3 regions of the Weizmannia sp. FSL W8-1119 genome follow, and region 2 is predicted to be linked to each of the others. Evidence: a T-box and tRNA genes for the amino acid it is inferred to sense, from the RefSeq annotation. Region 2 holds a T-box; the other regions hold tRNA genes.
The links. The T-box of region 2 lies ahead of pheS (phenylalanine--tRNA ligase subunit alpha). A T-box ahead of a tRNA ligase gene usually reads a tRNA of that ligase, here a tRNA-Phe.
Positions count from the first base shown of each region.

Region 1: it encodes a tRNA-Phe, which carries the amino acid that the T-box ahead of pheS (phenylalanine--tRNA ligase subunit alpha) is inferred to sense. The anticodon was not compared.
Region 3: it encodes a tRNA-Phe, which carries the amino acid that the T-box ahead of pheS (phenylalanine--tRNA ligase subunit alpha) is inferred to sense. The anticodon was not compared.

Region 1 is NZ_JBBOZL010000001.1:2,357,430-2,362,413, reverse strand. Features, by position in the region: rRNA gene NSQ19_RS11760 (23S ribosomal RNA) at 1-1,360, shown strand, start outside; rRNA gene rrf (5S ribosomal RNA) at 1,929-2,044, shown strand; tRNA gene NSQ19_RS11750 (tRNA-Asn) at 2,052-2,126, shown strand; tRNA gene NSQ19_RS11745 (tRNA-Ser) at 2,131-2,220, shown strand; tRNA gene NSQ19_RS11740 (tRNA-Glu) at 2,234-2,308, shown strand; tRNA gene NSQ19_RS11735 (tRNA-Val) at 2,320-2,395, shown strand; tRNA gene NSQ19_RS11730 (tRNA-Met) at 2,405-2,478, shown strand; tRNA gene NSQ19_RS11725 (tRNA-Asp) at 2,491-2,566, shown strand; tRNA gene NSQ19_RS11720 (tRNA-Phe) at 2,587-2,662, shown strand; tRNA gene NSQ19_RS11715 (tRNA-Thr) at 2,666-2,741, shown strand; tRNA gene NSQ19_RS11710 (tRNA-Tyr) at 2,750-2,831, shown strand; tRNA gene NSQ19_RS11705 (tRNA-Trp) at 2,839-2,912, shown strand; tRNA gene NSQ19_RS11700 (tRNA-His) at 2,921-2,996, shown strand; tRNA gene NSQ19_RS11695 (tRNA-Gln) at 3,005-3,076, shown strand; tRNA gene NSQ19_RS11690 (tRNA-Gly) at 3,080-3,154, shown strand; tRNA gene NSQ19_RS11685 (tRNA-Cys) at 3,160-3,233, shown strand; tRNA gene NSQ19_RS11680 (tRNA-Leu) at 3,243-3,324, shown strand; gene NSQ19_RS11675 (DUF421 domain-containing protein) at 3,567-4,031, opposite strand; gene NSQ19_RS11670 (LLM class flavin-dependent oxidoreductase) at 4,208-4,984, shown strand, end outside.
Region 2 is NZ_JBBOZL010000001.1:1,950,649-1,955,632, forward strand. Features, by position in the region: gene pheT (phenylalanine--tRNA ligase subunit beta) at 1-2,081, opposite strand, end outside; gene pheS (phenylalanine--tRNA ligase subunit alpha) at 2,094-3,131, opposite strand; T-box leader at 3,180-3,413, opposite strand; gene NSQ19_RS09610 (TrmH family RNA methyltransferase) at 3,753-4,508, opposite strand; gene sspI (small acid-soluble spore protein SspI) at 4,612-4,824, shown strand; gene NSQ19_RS09620 (hypothetical protein) at 4,851-4,984, opposite strand, start outside.
Region 3 is NZ_JBBOZL010000001.1:2,115,454-2,120,437, reverse strand. Features, by position in the region: rRNA gene NSQ19_RS10480 (23S ribosomal RNA) at 1-1,937, shown strand, start outside; rRNA gene rrf (5S ribosomal RNA) at 2,150-2,265, shown strand; tRNA gene NSQ19_RS10470 (tRNA-Val) at 2,274-2,346, shown strand; tRNA gene NSQ19_RS10465 (tRNA-Lys) at 2,517-2,592, shown strand; tRNA gene NSQ19_RS10460 (tRNA-Leu) at 2,605-2,686, shown strand; tRNA gene NSQ19_RS10455 (tRNA-Gly) at 2,703-2,777, shown strand; tRNA gene NSQ19_RS10450 (tRNA-Leu) at 2,787-2,872, shown strand; tRNA gene NSQ19_RS10445 (tRNA-Arg) at 2,890-2,963, shown strand; tRNA gene NSQ19_RS10440 (tRNA-Pro) at 2,977-3,053, shown strand; tRNA gene NSQ19_RS10435 (tRNA-Ala) at 3,070-3,145, shown strand; tRNA gene NSQ19_RS10430 (tRNA-Met) at 3,161-3,234, shown strand; tRNA gene NSQ19_RS10425 (tRNA-Ile) at 3,248-3,324, shown strand; tRNA gene NSQ19_RS10420 (tRNA-Ser) at 3,349-3,441, shown strand; tRNA gene NSQ19_RS10415 (tRNA-Met) at 3,458-3,531, shown strand; tRNA gene NSQ19_RS10410 (tRNA-Asp) at 3,534-3,606, shown strand; tRNA gene NSQ19_RS10405 (tRNA-Phe) at 3,615-3,690, shown strand; tRNA gene NSQ19_RS10400 (tRNA-His) at 3,715-3,787, shown strand; tRNA gene NSQ19_RS10395 (tRNA-Gly) at 3,795-3,868, shown strand; tRNA gene NSQ19_RS10390 (tRNA-Ile) at 3,873-3,946, shown strand; tRNA gene NSQ19_RS10385 (tRNA-Asn) at 3,952-4,026, shown strand; tRNA gene NSQ19_RS10380 (tRNA-Ser) at 4,030-4,121, shown strand; tRNA gene NSQ19_RS10375 (tRNA-Glu) at 4,127-4,198, shown strand; gene NSQ19_RS10370 (1,4-dihydroxy-2-naphthoate polyprenyltransferase) at 4,353-4,984, opposite strand, start outside.

The DNA.
Region 1 (4,984 bases), 410 kb from region 2:
TGGCGAGGGAAATTAAAGTACCGAAGTTCCTGATTCCACACTGCCAAGAAAAGCCTCTAGTGAGGTGAAAGGCGCCCGTACCGCAAACCGACACAGGTAGGCGAGGAGAGAATCCTAAGGTGAGCGAGAGAACTCTCGTTAAGGAACTCGGCAAAATGACCCCGTAACTTCGGGAGAAGGGGTGCTTTTTGGGGTGTATGCCCCGGGAAGCCGCAGTGAATAGGCCCAGGCGACTGTTTAGCAAAAACACAGGTCTCTGCGAAGCCGCAAGGCGAAGTATAGGGGCTGACACCTGCCCGGTGCTGGAAGGTTAAGGAGAGGGGTTAGCCGCAAGGCGAAGCTCTGAACTGAAGCCCCAGTAAACGGCGGCCGTAACTATAACGGTCCTAAGGTAGCGAAATTCCTTGTCAGGTAAGTTCTGACCCGCACGAAAGGTGTAACGATCTGGGCACTGTCTCAACGAGAGACTCGGTGAAATTATAGTACCTGTGAAGATGCAGGTTACCCGCGACAGGACGGAAAGACCCCATGGAGCTTTACTGCAGCCTGATATTGAATTTTGGTACAGCTTGTACAGGATAGGTAGGAGCCTTGGAAACCGGAGCGCCAGCTTCGGCGGAGGCATCGGTGGGATACTACCCTGGCTGTATTGAAATTCTAACCCGCACCCCTTACCGGGGTGGGAGACAGTGTCAGGCAGGCAGTTTGACTGGGGCGGTCGCCTCCTAAAAGGTAACGGAGGCGCCCAAAGGTTCCCTCAGAATGGTTGGAAATCATTCGCAGAGTGTAAAGGCATAAGGGAGCTTGACTGCGAGACTTACAAGTCGGGCAGGGACGAAAGTCGGGCTTAGTGATCCGGTGGTTCCGCATGGAAGGGCCATCGCTCAACGGATAAAAGCTACCCTGGGGATAACAGGCTGATCTCCCCCAAGAGTCCACATCGACGGGGAGGTTTGGCACCTCGATGTCGGCTCATCGCATCCTGGGGCTGTAGTCGGTCCCAAGGGTTGGGCTGTTCGCCCATTAAAGCGGTACGCGAGCTGGGTTCAGAACGTCGTGAGACAGTTCGGTCCCTATCCGTCGCGGGCGCAGGAAATTTGAGAGGAGCTGTCCTTAGTACGAGAGGACCGGGATGGACGCACCGCTGGTGTACCAGTTGTCTTGCCAAAGGCATCGCTGGGTAGCTATGTGCGGAAGGGATAAGTGCTGAAAGCATCTAAGCATGAAGCCCCCCTCAAGATGAGATTTCCCACAGTTTAACTGGTAAGATCCCTGAAAGATGATCAGGTTGATAGGTCCGGGGTGGAAGCGCGGCGACGCGTGCAGCTGACGGATACTAATCGATCGAGGACTTAACCAAATAGAAAAGTGAAGGGCGCTCGCTCATCGGCGTATGAACTTCAAGGCCCCCGCCTGAGATAAAGGAAACACGACGAGCCCTAAAGGCGAGTCGATGCCCGCTTATCGTAGGAAAGGGGGACGGGAAGTTCACTAGCCGATAGCGCCCGGAACTGGACAATAGAAAAGCGAAGGTGCCTTGTTTAGCCCCGACAAGCGAATGTTCTGACCGGCATGGAGCCGTCTTTTGGCTCCGTGACGGGCAGGTTATTCGACCTCGAGGGGCTAGGCACCGGAGCTAGACAATAGAAAAGCGGAAGCGCCTTGGTCATCGGCGTATGAACTTCAAGGCCCCCGCCTGAGATAAAGGAAACACGACGAGCCCTAAAGGCGAGTCGATGCCCGCTTATCGTAGGAAAGGGGGACGGGAAGTTCACTAGCCGATAGGCGCTGGAGCTGGACAATTCTCAAAGTTAGAAACCAAAGCTATTCTCCGTTTACAGTTTTTCTCCCATCCGGTTTTCAGGGAATCACATAATTCCTGTTGATAAGCAATGAAAAGTTTGTTATAATGATTTTTGTCATTGAGGTCCGGTGGCGATGGCGGAAAGGTCACACCCGAACACATCCCGAACTCGGAAGTTAAGCTTTCCAGCGCCGATGGTAGTTGGGGGTTTCCCCCTGCGAGAGTAGGACGCTGCCGGGCCCGATATTCCGCAGTAGCTCAGTGGTAGAGCAATCGGCTGTTAACCGATCGGTCGTAGGTTCGAATCCTACCTGCGGAGCCATAATGGAGAGCTGTCCGAGAGGCCGAAGGAGCACGATTGGAAATCGTGTAGGCGGCTAAAAGCTGTCTCAAGGGTTCGAATCCCTTGCTCTCCGTCATGATCCATATGGCCCGTTGGTCAAGCGGTTAAGACACCGCCCTTTCACGGCGGTAACACGGGTTCGAATCCCGTACGGGTCACCATTTACATATTTGGAGGATTAGCTCAGCTGGGAGAGCGTCTGCCTTACAAGCAGAGGGTCGGCGGTTCGATCCCGTCATCCTCCACCATTTTATCATCGCGGGGTGGAGCAGTCTGGTAGCTCGTCGGGCTCATAACCCGAAGGTCGCAGGTTCAAATCCTGCCCCCGCAATTTACATATAAAGGTCCCGTAGTGTAGCGGTTATCACGCCTGCCTGTCACGCAGGAGATCGCGGGTTCGATTCCCGTCGGGACCGCCATCTGTATTTTACATAATCGCGGCTCGGTAGCTCAGTCGGTAGAGCAAAGGACTGAAAATCCTTGTGTCGGCGGTTCGATTCCGTCCCGAGCCACCATTGGCCGGTCTAGCTCAATTGGTAGAGCAACTGACTTGTAATCAGTAGGTTGGGGGTTCAAGTCCTCTGGCCGGCACCACGCAATATGGAGGGGTAGCGAAGTGGCTAAACGCGGCGGACTGTAAATCCGCTCCCTCAGGGTTCGGCGGTTCGAATCCGTCCCCCTCCATTTTTAAAGGGGCATAGTTTAAAGGTAGAACAGAGGTCTCCAAAACCTCCAGTGTGGGTTCGATTCCTACTGCCCCTGCCATTATGATGGCGGTTGTGGCGAAGTGGTTAACGCACCGGATTGTGGCTCCGGCATTCGTGGGTTCGATTCCCACCATCCGCCCCATATTTGATTGGGCCATAGCCAAGCGGTAAGGCAACGGACTTTGACTCCGTCATGCGCTGGTTCGAATCCAGCTGGCCCAGTATGCGGAAGTAGTTCAGTGGTAGAACATCACCTTGCCAAGGTGGGGGTCGCGGGTTCGAATCCCGTCTTCCGCTCCATTGATGGCGGCATAGCCAAGAGGTAAGGCAGAGGTCTGCAAAACCTTTATCACCGGTTCGATTCCGGTTGCCGCCTCCATCATATTGTGCCGGTGTGGCGGAATTGGCAGACGCGCACGACTCAAAATCGTGTTCCTTCGGGAGTGTCGGTTCGACCCCGACCACCGGTATAACACAGTATTACATTGAAAGCTGATGCCAAACGGAACGCTTCTCAAGATAAAGAGAAGCGTTTTTTATTGCAATTATATTATTGAAGCCGAGGCCATTTAAGCAGCTGCTTGAAAGCGTACACTTGTGGGTATCTACAGTTTTTTAACTTGTACAAAAAGGGAATTGATCTAATAAGAAAGGTTTGGAAATACTATCTTAGATTTTCCTTTTATAATGAGTACAAGAGCTGGGCAGCCTACTATTTACTAGGGTTGTCTTTTCTTTTTTTCACCGTAACCGTCCCATCTTTTTCAAGATAGGCCTGGTCAATTTCATCAAGCGAAAATACGCCCTGCTTTCTCAATAACTCTGACAGTTGATTCATATCAATTTTATTTTTTTTTAGTACGACGTTGTTAATTTTTCCTTTATCGATAATCACCGTTTTATCCCCGATAAGGAATTTTTCCAGTTTGTCATAGCGGTAAATGAGGCTATCAAAAATGAGTTTAATGATGACCCAAACAGAAAGCATGGCGAGAATGTAGTACCATTTTACACTTGGGTCATAAAGGCCGTTGCCGACGATTTCAGACAGCATAATGCTCCAGATGAAGTCGATTGGCGTAAGGTTTGAAATACTTTTGGCACCGGTACATTTTAGACAAAAAATGAGCGCAAGAAAGCCCATGATCAATTTTAATAAATCTATACTGATTTGCATCGTTGAACCTTCTTTTTAGATGATTTTTTCTTTTGCATTTTCCCTTAAAATCAGTGTCATAAACGAACGTTCTAATCATGGGATACACCGGACAGGTTAGGCAAATCATTTTGTTTTGGGAATCTGTTATTTTACAATAGATCTATCTTCACGAGTAGAAGGAAAGGAAGCGGACAATGGGTAGTCAAAAAAAGTTAAATGATGTTGCATTTTCGGTTTTAGATTTGATCCCTGTTTTATCTGGAAAGACACCGGCAGATTCGTTTAAAAATAGCCTGAGCCTGGCACAGCATGTTGAAAATTGGGGCTACAAACGATACTGGCTCGCGGAACACCATAATATGGTTGGAGTAGCCAGCTCTGCAACGGCTGTTTTAGTCGGGTATATAGCGGCAGGGACGAAAACCATCCGTGTCGGGTCTGGCGGGGTGATGCTTCCAAATCATGCACCGCTTGTCGTGGCTGAGCAGTTTGGAACACTGGGTTCTATCTATCCAGGCAGAATAGATCTCGGCCTTGGCCGTGCGCCTGGTACGGACCAATTGACAGCTGCGGCGCTCAGAAGAAATTTAAAGGGCGGGGAAATGGATTTTCCGGATAATGTCCAAGAACTGATGAACTATTTTCTCTCGGATAAAGAACGCAGGACTTATGCACGGGCCGTCGTGGCAGAAGGGGTGGATGTTCCGGTTTGGCTTCTTGGATCAAGTACATACAGTGCCACACTTGCTGCGAGGCTCGGTCTGCCGTTTGCGTTTGCGAGCCATTTTGCACCAGCGCAATTGTTTGATGCTTTATACCTTTATCGGGAGAACTTCAAACCGTCCAAGTATTTGCAAAAGCCATATGTGATTGCGTGTGTGAATGGCGTAGCAGCTGACACAGATGCAGAAGCAGAAAGAATCGCAACAAGCCTGTACCAGTTTTTCCTCGGCGTTATCCGAGGCAAATCG
Region 2 (4,984 bases):
TCCAGTTTCAGTTCGAACACGTATGTTTCTTTGATATCGAGTTCTTTTTGCACGTTCGGATGCACCTGGCCGACAAAACCAATTGCTTCCCCGTCCAGCAAAATTTCGGCTGTCCTTCCCGGATGCAGCCCGTTAAATGCGGCCGCGCGGTAGGAAACAGCGCCTGAGACCCCGAATTTTTCAAACAGGCCTTCCAAAATCCCTTTTGCCACAAAGAAATCAACTGCTTTCTTTTCTCCTTGCCACAAGTTGGCAACCCAAAGCCCGGTGATGGCGCCGGCGAGGTGTTCCTGCTCTTCCGGCTGTGCCCCGTCCGCCTTTTTTAAAAAGACATTGCCGACTTCATACAATGCAACCGACTCGTTTTTACGCGCGACATTATACGCGACAGATTCCAAAAGATGCGGCAAAAGGCTTAAGCGCAGCACACTGCGTTCTTCGCTCATCGGCATGGCGACGCGGACCGGTTCGCGTTTTTCAAGTGCATACTGGTGTGCTTTTTCTTCGCTTGTTAAAGAATACGTGGTTGCCTGGTACAGCCCCGCTCCTTCAAGGAAACGTTTCATGGCGCGGCGTTTTTGCTGGATGGCGTTCAAGCCGCCCCGCGTTCCCCTGCCCGCCGGCAATGTCTTTGGCAGCAGGTCATAGCCGTACAGGCGCGCCACTTCTTCAATCAGATCTTCCTCAATCGTAATATCGCCGCGGCGGGTCGGCACAATAACGGTAAAACGGCCGTCTTCCCATGATGCTTCAAACCGGAGGCGTTTGAAAATACGGAGCACTTCTTCCGCTGAAATTTGCGTTCCAAGCACACGGTTGATTTTTTCTAGCGTAATGGTGACAACAGCCGGCTCAATATGCAAATGGTTTTCGGCAACCGTCCCGGCGAGCACTTCCCCGCCCGCATATTTGCTGATCAGCATGGCGGCCCGCTCTGATGCAGGCAGGACGCGGTTCGGATCAACCCCTTTTTCATAGCGGCTGCTTGCCTCGCTGCGCAGGCTGTGGTCTTTTGAAGCCGCGCGGATCGTTCCGGCATCAAAATAGGCGGATTCCAAAAGCACGTTTGCCGTCGTTTCGGTTACTTCTGAATTGGCGCCGCCCATGACACCGGCCATTGCGACAGGTTCAGTGCCGCTCGTAATGACAAGATGGACGTCTTTTAACGTGCGCTCCTGGCCATCGAGCGTCACCATCTTTTCCCCTTCATGCGCCATGCGGACGACAATTTCTTTGGAACCGAGCTTGTCATAGTCAAACGCATGCAGCGGCTGGCCGTATTCGAGCAAAATATAGTTCGTAATGTCGACCACATTGTTGTGCGGGCGGATTCCTTCTGCCATGAGCCGTGCCTGCATCCAGAGCGGGGACGGGCCGATTTTCACATTGCGGATGACTTTTAATGTGTAAAGCGGCGCCGCTTCTTTTGCATCGACACGGACCGAAATGGCATCAGCAGCTTTATCGGCTGCTTCCTGCACTTTTGTTTCCGGCAATTTCACATCTTTCCCGAGTATCGCCGCCACTTCGTAGGCAACGCCGAGCATGCTCATGCAGTCCGCCCGGTTCGGGGTGAGGCCCAGTTCGATAATGGTGTCATCCAATCCTAAAAGCGGCAGCACATCCTGCCCCGCTTCCACATCATCCGGGAACACATAAATGCCGTTTGCGTACTCTTTTGGGACGAGCTTGCTTTCAACACCGAGTTCCTGCAGCGAGCAGATCATCCCGTTCGACTCCTCGCCGCGCAGTTTCGAACGTTTGATTTTCACATGCCCCGGCAGCCAGGCGCCCGGTTTGGCAACAGCAACTTTCTGCCCTTTATCGACGTTTGGCGCGCCGCAAATAATCTGGACAGGCTCGCCTTCCCCGATATCGACCAGGCATTTGTTTAATTTATCGGCGTTCGGATGCTTTTCTTTTTCCAATACATGCCCGACAACGACATTTTTAATGCCTTCCCCCTTAAATGCCACGCTTTCGACTTCAATGCCGGTCCGCGTAATTTTTTCAGCCAATTCTTCCGGCGAAATGCCGTCCAAATCCACATATTCCTGCAGCCATTTATATGAAACAAACATGTTTGACCCTCCTTATTCTTGTACGGAAAACTGCCGTAAAAAACGAATGTCATTTGTATAAAAGTGGCGGATGTCATCAACGCCGTATTTCAGCATCGCAATCCGCTCCGGCCCCATGCCGAATGCAAAACCGGTATATTTTTCCGGATCAAAGCCGGACATCCGTAATACGCGCGGGTGGACCATGCCGGCGCCCAAAATTTCAATCCAGCCGGTGCCTTTGCATACATGGCAACCGTGCCCGCCGCACATTTTGCATGAAATATCCATTTCAACACTCGGTTCGGTGAACGGGAAAAAGCTCGGGCGCAGCCGGATTTCGCGATCTTCGCCGAATAATTTTTTCGCAAATACTTCCAACGTCCCTTTTAAATCGGCCATCGTGATGTTTTCGTCAACAACCAGCCCTTCAATTTGCATAAACTGGTGGGAATGTGTCGCATCATCATTGTCGCGGCGGTACACTTTCCCCGGGCAGATGATTTTGACCGGCCCTTTGCCGTGATGCTTTTCCATTGTCCGCGCCTGGTTCGGTGAAGTATGGGTCCTAAGCAGCATTTCATCGGTTATGTAAAAGGTATCCTGCATATCGCGTGCCGGGTGCCCTTTCGGCAGGTTCAGCGCTTCAAAATTGTAGTAATCGGTTTCCACTTCCGGCCCCTCGGCAATGGTATAGCCCATCCCGATAAACAAGTCTTCGATTTCCTCAATGACTTTTGTAAGCGGATGGTGGCTGCCTGCTTTTACCGGGCGGCCCGGCAGCGTGACATCAATTTTTTCGGATGCCAGTTGCCTCTCGACGGCTTCTGCTTCCAATGCCGCCTGTTTCTTTTCAATACCTGCTTGAATGGCGGCACGCACTTCATTGGCGAGCGCGCCCATTTTCGGTCGTTCTTCCGCTGGCAGCTTCCCCATGCCGCGCAAAACTTCCGTAATCGGGCCTTTTTTGCCGAGATAGGCGACACGGATCCCGTTCAGCGTTTTTAAATCAGCAGCCGCTTCAATTTTGGCAAGCGCTTCGGTTTGCAGTGCTTTCAACGTTTCTTCCATTTTTTGTACCTCCTTTAGGTTTTGGGCGTTAAAAAAGCCCCGCCCTGGAAAAGGGACGAGGCTAATGGTTCGCGGTACCACCCTAGTTAACATAACTAAATTATGTTCGCTTCATTTCAATAACGGCTTTTAACCGTCCCGCCTTTACATTGCAAGCAATGGTCCAAGCGGCAACTCGAGGGGTGAACTTCGCTTCATTTCCCCATAAAAATGCTTCCAGTCTGCGGCATTTTCTCCCTGCATGGCGAAGATCAAGCTACTTTTCCCTGTCATGGTTTTTATCATTTTTCAGTTATTTTTTATTATAGCGGGAAATGCCCGCAATTTCAAACGGAAAGTGAAAATAGGCATGGGCCCGGCCGTTTTGGCACGGAATATTTCCCGTTTTCCGCAATAAATGGACGCTTTGACCACGCGGTTGTCCCTGTTTATCCTGGCCAAACAACGCAGCCGCCCTCATGAAAAATCGTCTGCCTCGATTGCCTTTTGGCGCCTATCCTGAAAAATGGTGCCGGCTGTTTTTCATCTTCTTCTGGTGCCGCGTTCACCGCATGGATAAGGCCTGCTTTTCTGCCTCAAACACGGGGCAGCAAAGGTGGCATCCATTATTTCCGCCAAAGGTTACGCCCGCATTGCAAAGTCATACATTAAAATGCCGGCTGCCACCGCAACATTCAGCGACTCACTTTTGCCGAAAATCGGGATGGACAGGTTTTGTTCCGTTTGCGCAAGCAAGCCGGGGTGTACGCCGCTTCCTTCATTGCCGACAAGGATCGCAAAGGCATCGCCCGGATTTACATCGCGAAAAGTTACGCCGTTTTCAAGCGCTGTTCCGTAAACCGGCACTGCCGCTTCGTTCAGTTTTTCAATCCACATGTTTAAATCGCCTTTTAAAAGCCCGACGTGGAGATGGCTTCCTTGTGCCGCACGCAACACTTTCGGGCTGTACGGATCCGCCGTGCCCTTGCCGAAAATAACGGCATCAAACCCGGCTGCGTCCGCCGTCCGGATCATCGTGCCGGTATTGCCAGGATCCTGCACGGCATCAATTAAAAGATAACGCCTGCCGATGATTTTGGACGGCTGTTTTTTCATCCGGCACACGGCAAAAATGCCTTGCGTCGTTTCTGTATCGGCAAGTGTTTTGCTGATTTCATGCGTGACAGTTATCACCGGCACCCCTTCCGTATTCCAGCGGTTTGGCAGGTCTACGCCTTCTTCAACGATGATTTCTGCCACCACTTCCTCTTTCAGCGCTTCTTCGACAAGATGGAACCCTTCCAGCAAATAAGTAAATGTTTTTTCGCGTTCTTTTTTCGCGGCGAGTTTTTTCCAATGCTTTACTTGCGGATTTTGCAAGGATTGTATGTATTTCAACGTGTTTGCTCCCTTTTCGTTAAGTTTTCCTTGGAATAGTATACATAAAAATAGCGGCCATGTGAAATGCTAGCAGTGAAACGATCAAAGGAGCTGAACCGAAATGGATTTGGACTTGCGGAAAGCAGTCATTCACAATGTAAAAGATGACACGCAGGATCAGTTAAAAGATACGATTGTCGATGCCATTCAAAGGGGCGAAGAAAAAATGCTCCCGGGGCTCGGCGTCCTCTTTGAAGTCATTTGGAACCATGCGGATACACAGGAACAAAAAATGATGCTGGAAACGCTCAAGCAGGGGCTGGGCCAGGTGTAACAAGGGAGCGGAAAGAGCCGCTCCTTTTATATGTGCACCGGCTTTTCCAACCCGTTTACAGTTGCAATGAAGGATGCTAGATTCCTTTTATGCCGGCCGTAACCGATCGGCACTTTGTTTAACTGAATGGAAGACAAAACGACAAAAAATCCGATAATAG
Region 3 (4,984 bases), 160 kb from region 2:
TGAGTGATAAGATCCATGGTCGAAAGGGAAACAGCCCAGACCGCCAGCTAAGGTCCCAAAGTATACGTTAAGTGGAAAAGGATGTGGCGTTGCTTAGACAACCAGGATGTTGGCTTAGAAGCAGCCATCATTCAAAGAGTGCGTAATAGCTCACTGGTCGAGTGACGCTGCGCCGAAAATGTACCGGGGCTAAACGTATCACCGAAGCTGCGGATGGACACCGTTTGGTGTCCGTGGTAGGAGAGCGTTCTAAGGGCGTTGAAGCCGGACCGGAAGGACCGGTGGAGCGCTTAGAAGTGAGAATGCCGGTATGAGTAGCGAAAGAAGGGTGAGAATCCCTTCCACCGAATGCCTAAGGTTTCCTGAGGAAGGCTCGTCCGCTCAGGGTTAGTCGGGGCCTAAGCCGAGGCCGAAAGGCGTAGGCGATGGACAACAGGTTGATATTCCTGTACCGCCTCTTCACCGTTTGAACGATGGGGGGACGCAGGAGGATAGGGCAAGCGCGACACTGGTTGATCGCGTCCAAGCAGTTAGGCCGGTGCGGAGGCAAATCCTTCGCGCCAAGGCGGAGCTGTGATGGCGAGGGAAATTAAAGTACCGAAGTTCCTGATTCCACACTGCCAAGAAAAGCCTCTAGTGAGGTGAAAGGCGCCCGTACCGCAAACCGACACAGGTAGGCGAGGAGAGAATCCTAAGGTGAGCGAGAGAACTCTCGTTAAGGAACTCGGCAAAATGACCCCGTAACTTCGGGAGAAGGGGTGCTTTTTGGGGTGTATGCCCCGGGAAGCCGCAGTGAATAGGCCCAGGCGACTGTTTAGCAAAAACACAGGTCTCTGCGAAGCCGCAAGGCGAAGTATAGGGGCTGACACCTGCCCGGTGCTGGAAGGTTAAGGAGAGGGGTTAGCCGCAAGGCGAAGCTCTGAACTGAAGCCCCAGTAAACGGCGGCCGTAACTATAACGGTCCTAAGGTAGCGAAATTCCTTGTCAGGTAAGTTCTGACCCGCACGAAAGGTGTAACGATCTGGGCACTGTCTCAACGAGAGACTCGGTGAAATTATAGTACCTGTGAAGATGCAGGTTACCCGCGACAGGACGGAAAGACCCCATGGAGCTTTACTGCAGCCTGATATTGAATTTTGGTACAGCTTGTACAGGATAGGTAGGAGCCTTGGAAACCGGAGCGCCAGCTTCGGCGGAGGCATCGGTGGGATACTACCCTGGCTGTATTGAAATTCTAACCCGCACCCCTTACCGGGGTGGGAGACAGTGTCAGGCAGGCAGTTTGACTGGGGCGGTCGCCTCCTAAAAGGTAACGGAGGCGCCCAAAGGTTCCCTCAGAATGGTTGGAAATCATTCGCAGAGTGTAAAGGCATAAGGGAGCTTGACTGCGAGACTTACAAGTCGGGCAGGGACGAAAGTCGGGCTTAGTGATCCGGTGGTTCCGCATGGAAGGGCCATCGCTCAACGGATAAAAGCTACCCTGGGGATAACAGGCTGATCTCCCCCAAGAGTCCACATCGACGGGGAGGTTTGGCACCTCGATGTCGGCTCATCGCATCCTGGGGCTGTAGTCGGTCCCAAGGGTTGGGCTGTTCGCCCATTAAAGCGGTACGCGAGCTGGGTTCAGAACGTCGTGAGACAGTTCGGTCCCTATCCGTCGCGGGCGCAGGAAATTTGAGAGGAGCTGTCCTTAGTACGAGAGGACCGGGATGGACGCACCGCTGGTGTACCAGTTGTCTTGCCAAAGGCATCGCTGGGTAGCTATGTGCGGAAGGGATAAGTGCTGAAAGCATCTAAGCATGAAGCCCCCCTCAAGATGAGATTTCCCACAGTTTAACTGGTAAGATCCCTGAAAGATGATCAGGTTGATAGGTCCGGGGTGGAAGCGCGGCGACGCGTGCAGCTGACGGATACTAATCGATCGAGGACTTAACCACGAAAAGCGGAGGTGCCTTGTTTAGCCTCGACAAGCGAATGTTCTGACCGGCATGGAGCCGTCTTTTGGCTCCGTGGCGGGCAGGTGATTCGACCTCGAGGGGCTAGGCACCGAAGCTGGACAATTCTCAAAGTTAGAAGCAGAAACGCATTCTCCGTTTACAGTTTTTTCTCCCATCCGGTTTTCAGGGAACACATCCCAAAATTATACAGGTCCGGTGATGATGGCGGAAAGGACACACCCGAACACATCCCGAACTCGGAAGTTAAGCTTTCCAGCGCCGATGGTAGTTGGGGGTTTCCCCCTGCGAGAGTAGGACGTTGCCGGGCCATAATACGGAGGATTAGCTCAGCTGGGAGAGCGTCTGCCTTACAAGCAGAGGGTCGGCGGTTCGATCCCGTCATCCTCCATTTTTATGCCATCCCGGTTCAGGGGCAACCGGCTTTCTATCGGGAGGCCGGGGATACTGCCTTGTGACCGGCACATACTTGCGGGAATCCTGAAAGAAAATAGATATGTACATATTTAACCCAATATAGTATAATTTTCTTTGTGACAAGTAATGTCGTTATCGGAATATGAGCCATTAGCTCAGTTGGTAGAGCATCTGACTTTTAATCAGAGGGTCGCAGGTTCGAATCCTGCATGGCTCACCATTTATCTTATCTGCGGGTGTGGCGGAATTGGCAGACGCACCAGACTTAGGATCTGGCGCCGCAAGGCGTGGGGGTTCGACTCCCTTCACCCGCACTGTTTAGCACGATATGCGGAAGTAGTTCAGTGGTAGAACATCACCTTGCCAAGGTGGGGGTCGCGGGTTCGAATCCCGTCTTCCGCTCCATTTTATCCCGCCGGGGTGGCGGAATTGGCAGACGCACAGGACTTAAAATCCTGCGGTAGGTGACTACCGTACCGGTTCGACTCCGGTCCTCGGCATCAGTACCATGACAAATGCGCCCATAGCTCAATTGGATAGAGCGTTTGACTACGGATCAAAAGGTTAGGGGTTCGACTCCTCTTGGGCGCGCTTATTCCTCTTTCGGGAAGTAGCTCAGCTTGGCAGAGCACATGGTTAGGGACCATGGGGTCGCAGGTTCAAATCCTGTCTTCCCGACCATGAAGATGATCATAGTGGGGCCTTAGCTCAGCTGGGAGAGCGCCTGCTTTGCACGCAGGAGGTCAGCGGTTCGATCCCGCTAGGCTCCACCAAACAGGTCAAATAACGGCGGCGTAGCTCAGCTGGCTAGAGCGTACGGTTCATACCCGTGAGGTCGGGGGTTCGATCCCCTCCGCCGCTATATTTCGTATATCGGACCTTTAGCTCAGCTGGTTAGAGCAGACGGCTCATAACCGTCCGGTCGTAGGTTCGAGTCCTACAAGGTCCACCATTTTTTATTTTTTGCTTATCATACGGAGGAATACCCAAGTCTGGCTGAAGGGATCGGTCTTGAAAACCGACAGGCGGGTTACACCGCGCGGGGGTTCGAATCCCTCTTCCTCCGCCATTTCATTATTTATCATCGCGGGGTGGAGCAGTCTGGTAGCTCGTCGGGCTCATAACCCGAAGGTCGCAGGTTCAAATCCTGCCCCCGCAATTGGTCCCGTGGTGTAGCGGTTATCACGCCTGCCTGTCACGCAGGAGATCGCGGGTTCGATTCCCGTCGGGACCGCTTATTTTGGCTCGGTAGCTCAGTCGGTAGAGCAAAGGACTGAAAATCCTTGTGTCGGCGGTTCGATTCCGTCCCGAGCCACCATTGGTTTTCAATGAAAAATATATGGCGGTTGTGGCGAAGTGGTTAACGCACCGGATTGTGGCTCCGGCATTCATGGGTTCGATTCCCATCATCCGCCCTTTGATGCGGGTGTAGTTTAGTGGTAAAACCACAGCCTTCCAAGCTGTTGTCGTGGGTTCGATTCCCATCACCCGCTCCACTTTGGGCCTATAGCTCAGCTGGTTAGAGCGCACGCCTGATAAGCGTGAGGTCGATGGTTCAAGTCCATTTAGGCCCATCTATTCCGCAGTAGCTCAGTGGTAGAGCAATCGGCTGTTAACCGATCGGTCGTAGGTTCGAATCCTACCTGCGGAGCCATATGGAGAAGTACTCAAGTGGCTGAAGAGGCGCCCCTGCTAAGGGTGTAGGTCGCGATTAGCGGCGCGAGGGTTCAAATCCCTCCTTCTCCGCCATTTCTGGCCCGTTGGTCAAGCGGTTAAGACACCGCCCTTTCACGGCGGTAACACGGGTTCGAATCCCGTACGGGTCATACTGGTCACGAAGCTGTTCCGAAAACTGCCGGAGCAGCTTTTTTTTGCGTGTTTTTTCACTTCTGCAAACCTCTTTGCATCCCGCCAGAGGCTCCGGGCCCCGGTGCGGGAAAAGCGCAAAAAAACGGAGGAGTGCAACACTCCGCCGTTTTTTCAAATAAAATGATCAATTAAAAAACTGATGGATAATAGCAAACCAAAAATCGTGTTTGTCTGTGCGGTTGCTTTCATGGCAGGCAACATTTGCAACGGTTCACTTTTTCCAATAAAGCCTTTAATGGCCCGGACCGGCTTCGGTGTGCTGACAAAAACGAGCAGTACCCACGGGGTTACAACACCGAACAAAACGAGCCCGGCCATCCAGAGATAGGAAAGGGCAAACATTGCGGCCAGAAGCAGGATGGCTCCTTTCCGGCCGAGCAGAATGGCGATCGTTTTTCTGCCATTTGCTTTATCGCCGTCCAGATCGCGGATATTATTCGACAGCATAATGGCACCGATTAAAATCATAATCGGAATCGAAATAAATACAATCGGCCATGTGATCGTTTTTGTCTGGATAAAAAACGATATTAATATAATAATTACACCCATAAAAAAGCCGGAAATCAGTTCGCCAAGCGGCGTTGATGAAATTGGAAAAGGCCCTGCAGTGTAAAGATAAGCAACAAGCATGCAGACAGTGCCGATTACAGCAATCCACCAGGAACTTTGCGAGCAAATGTAAACGCCGATCAGCATGGCTGCACCGAAAAAAGCAAAGGCGAGGTGGAGCACCGTTTTCG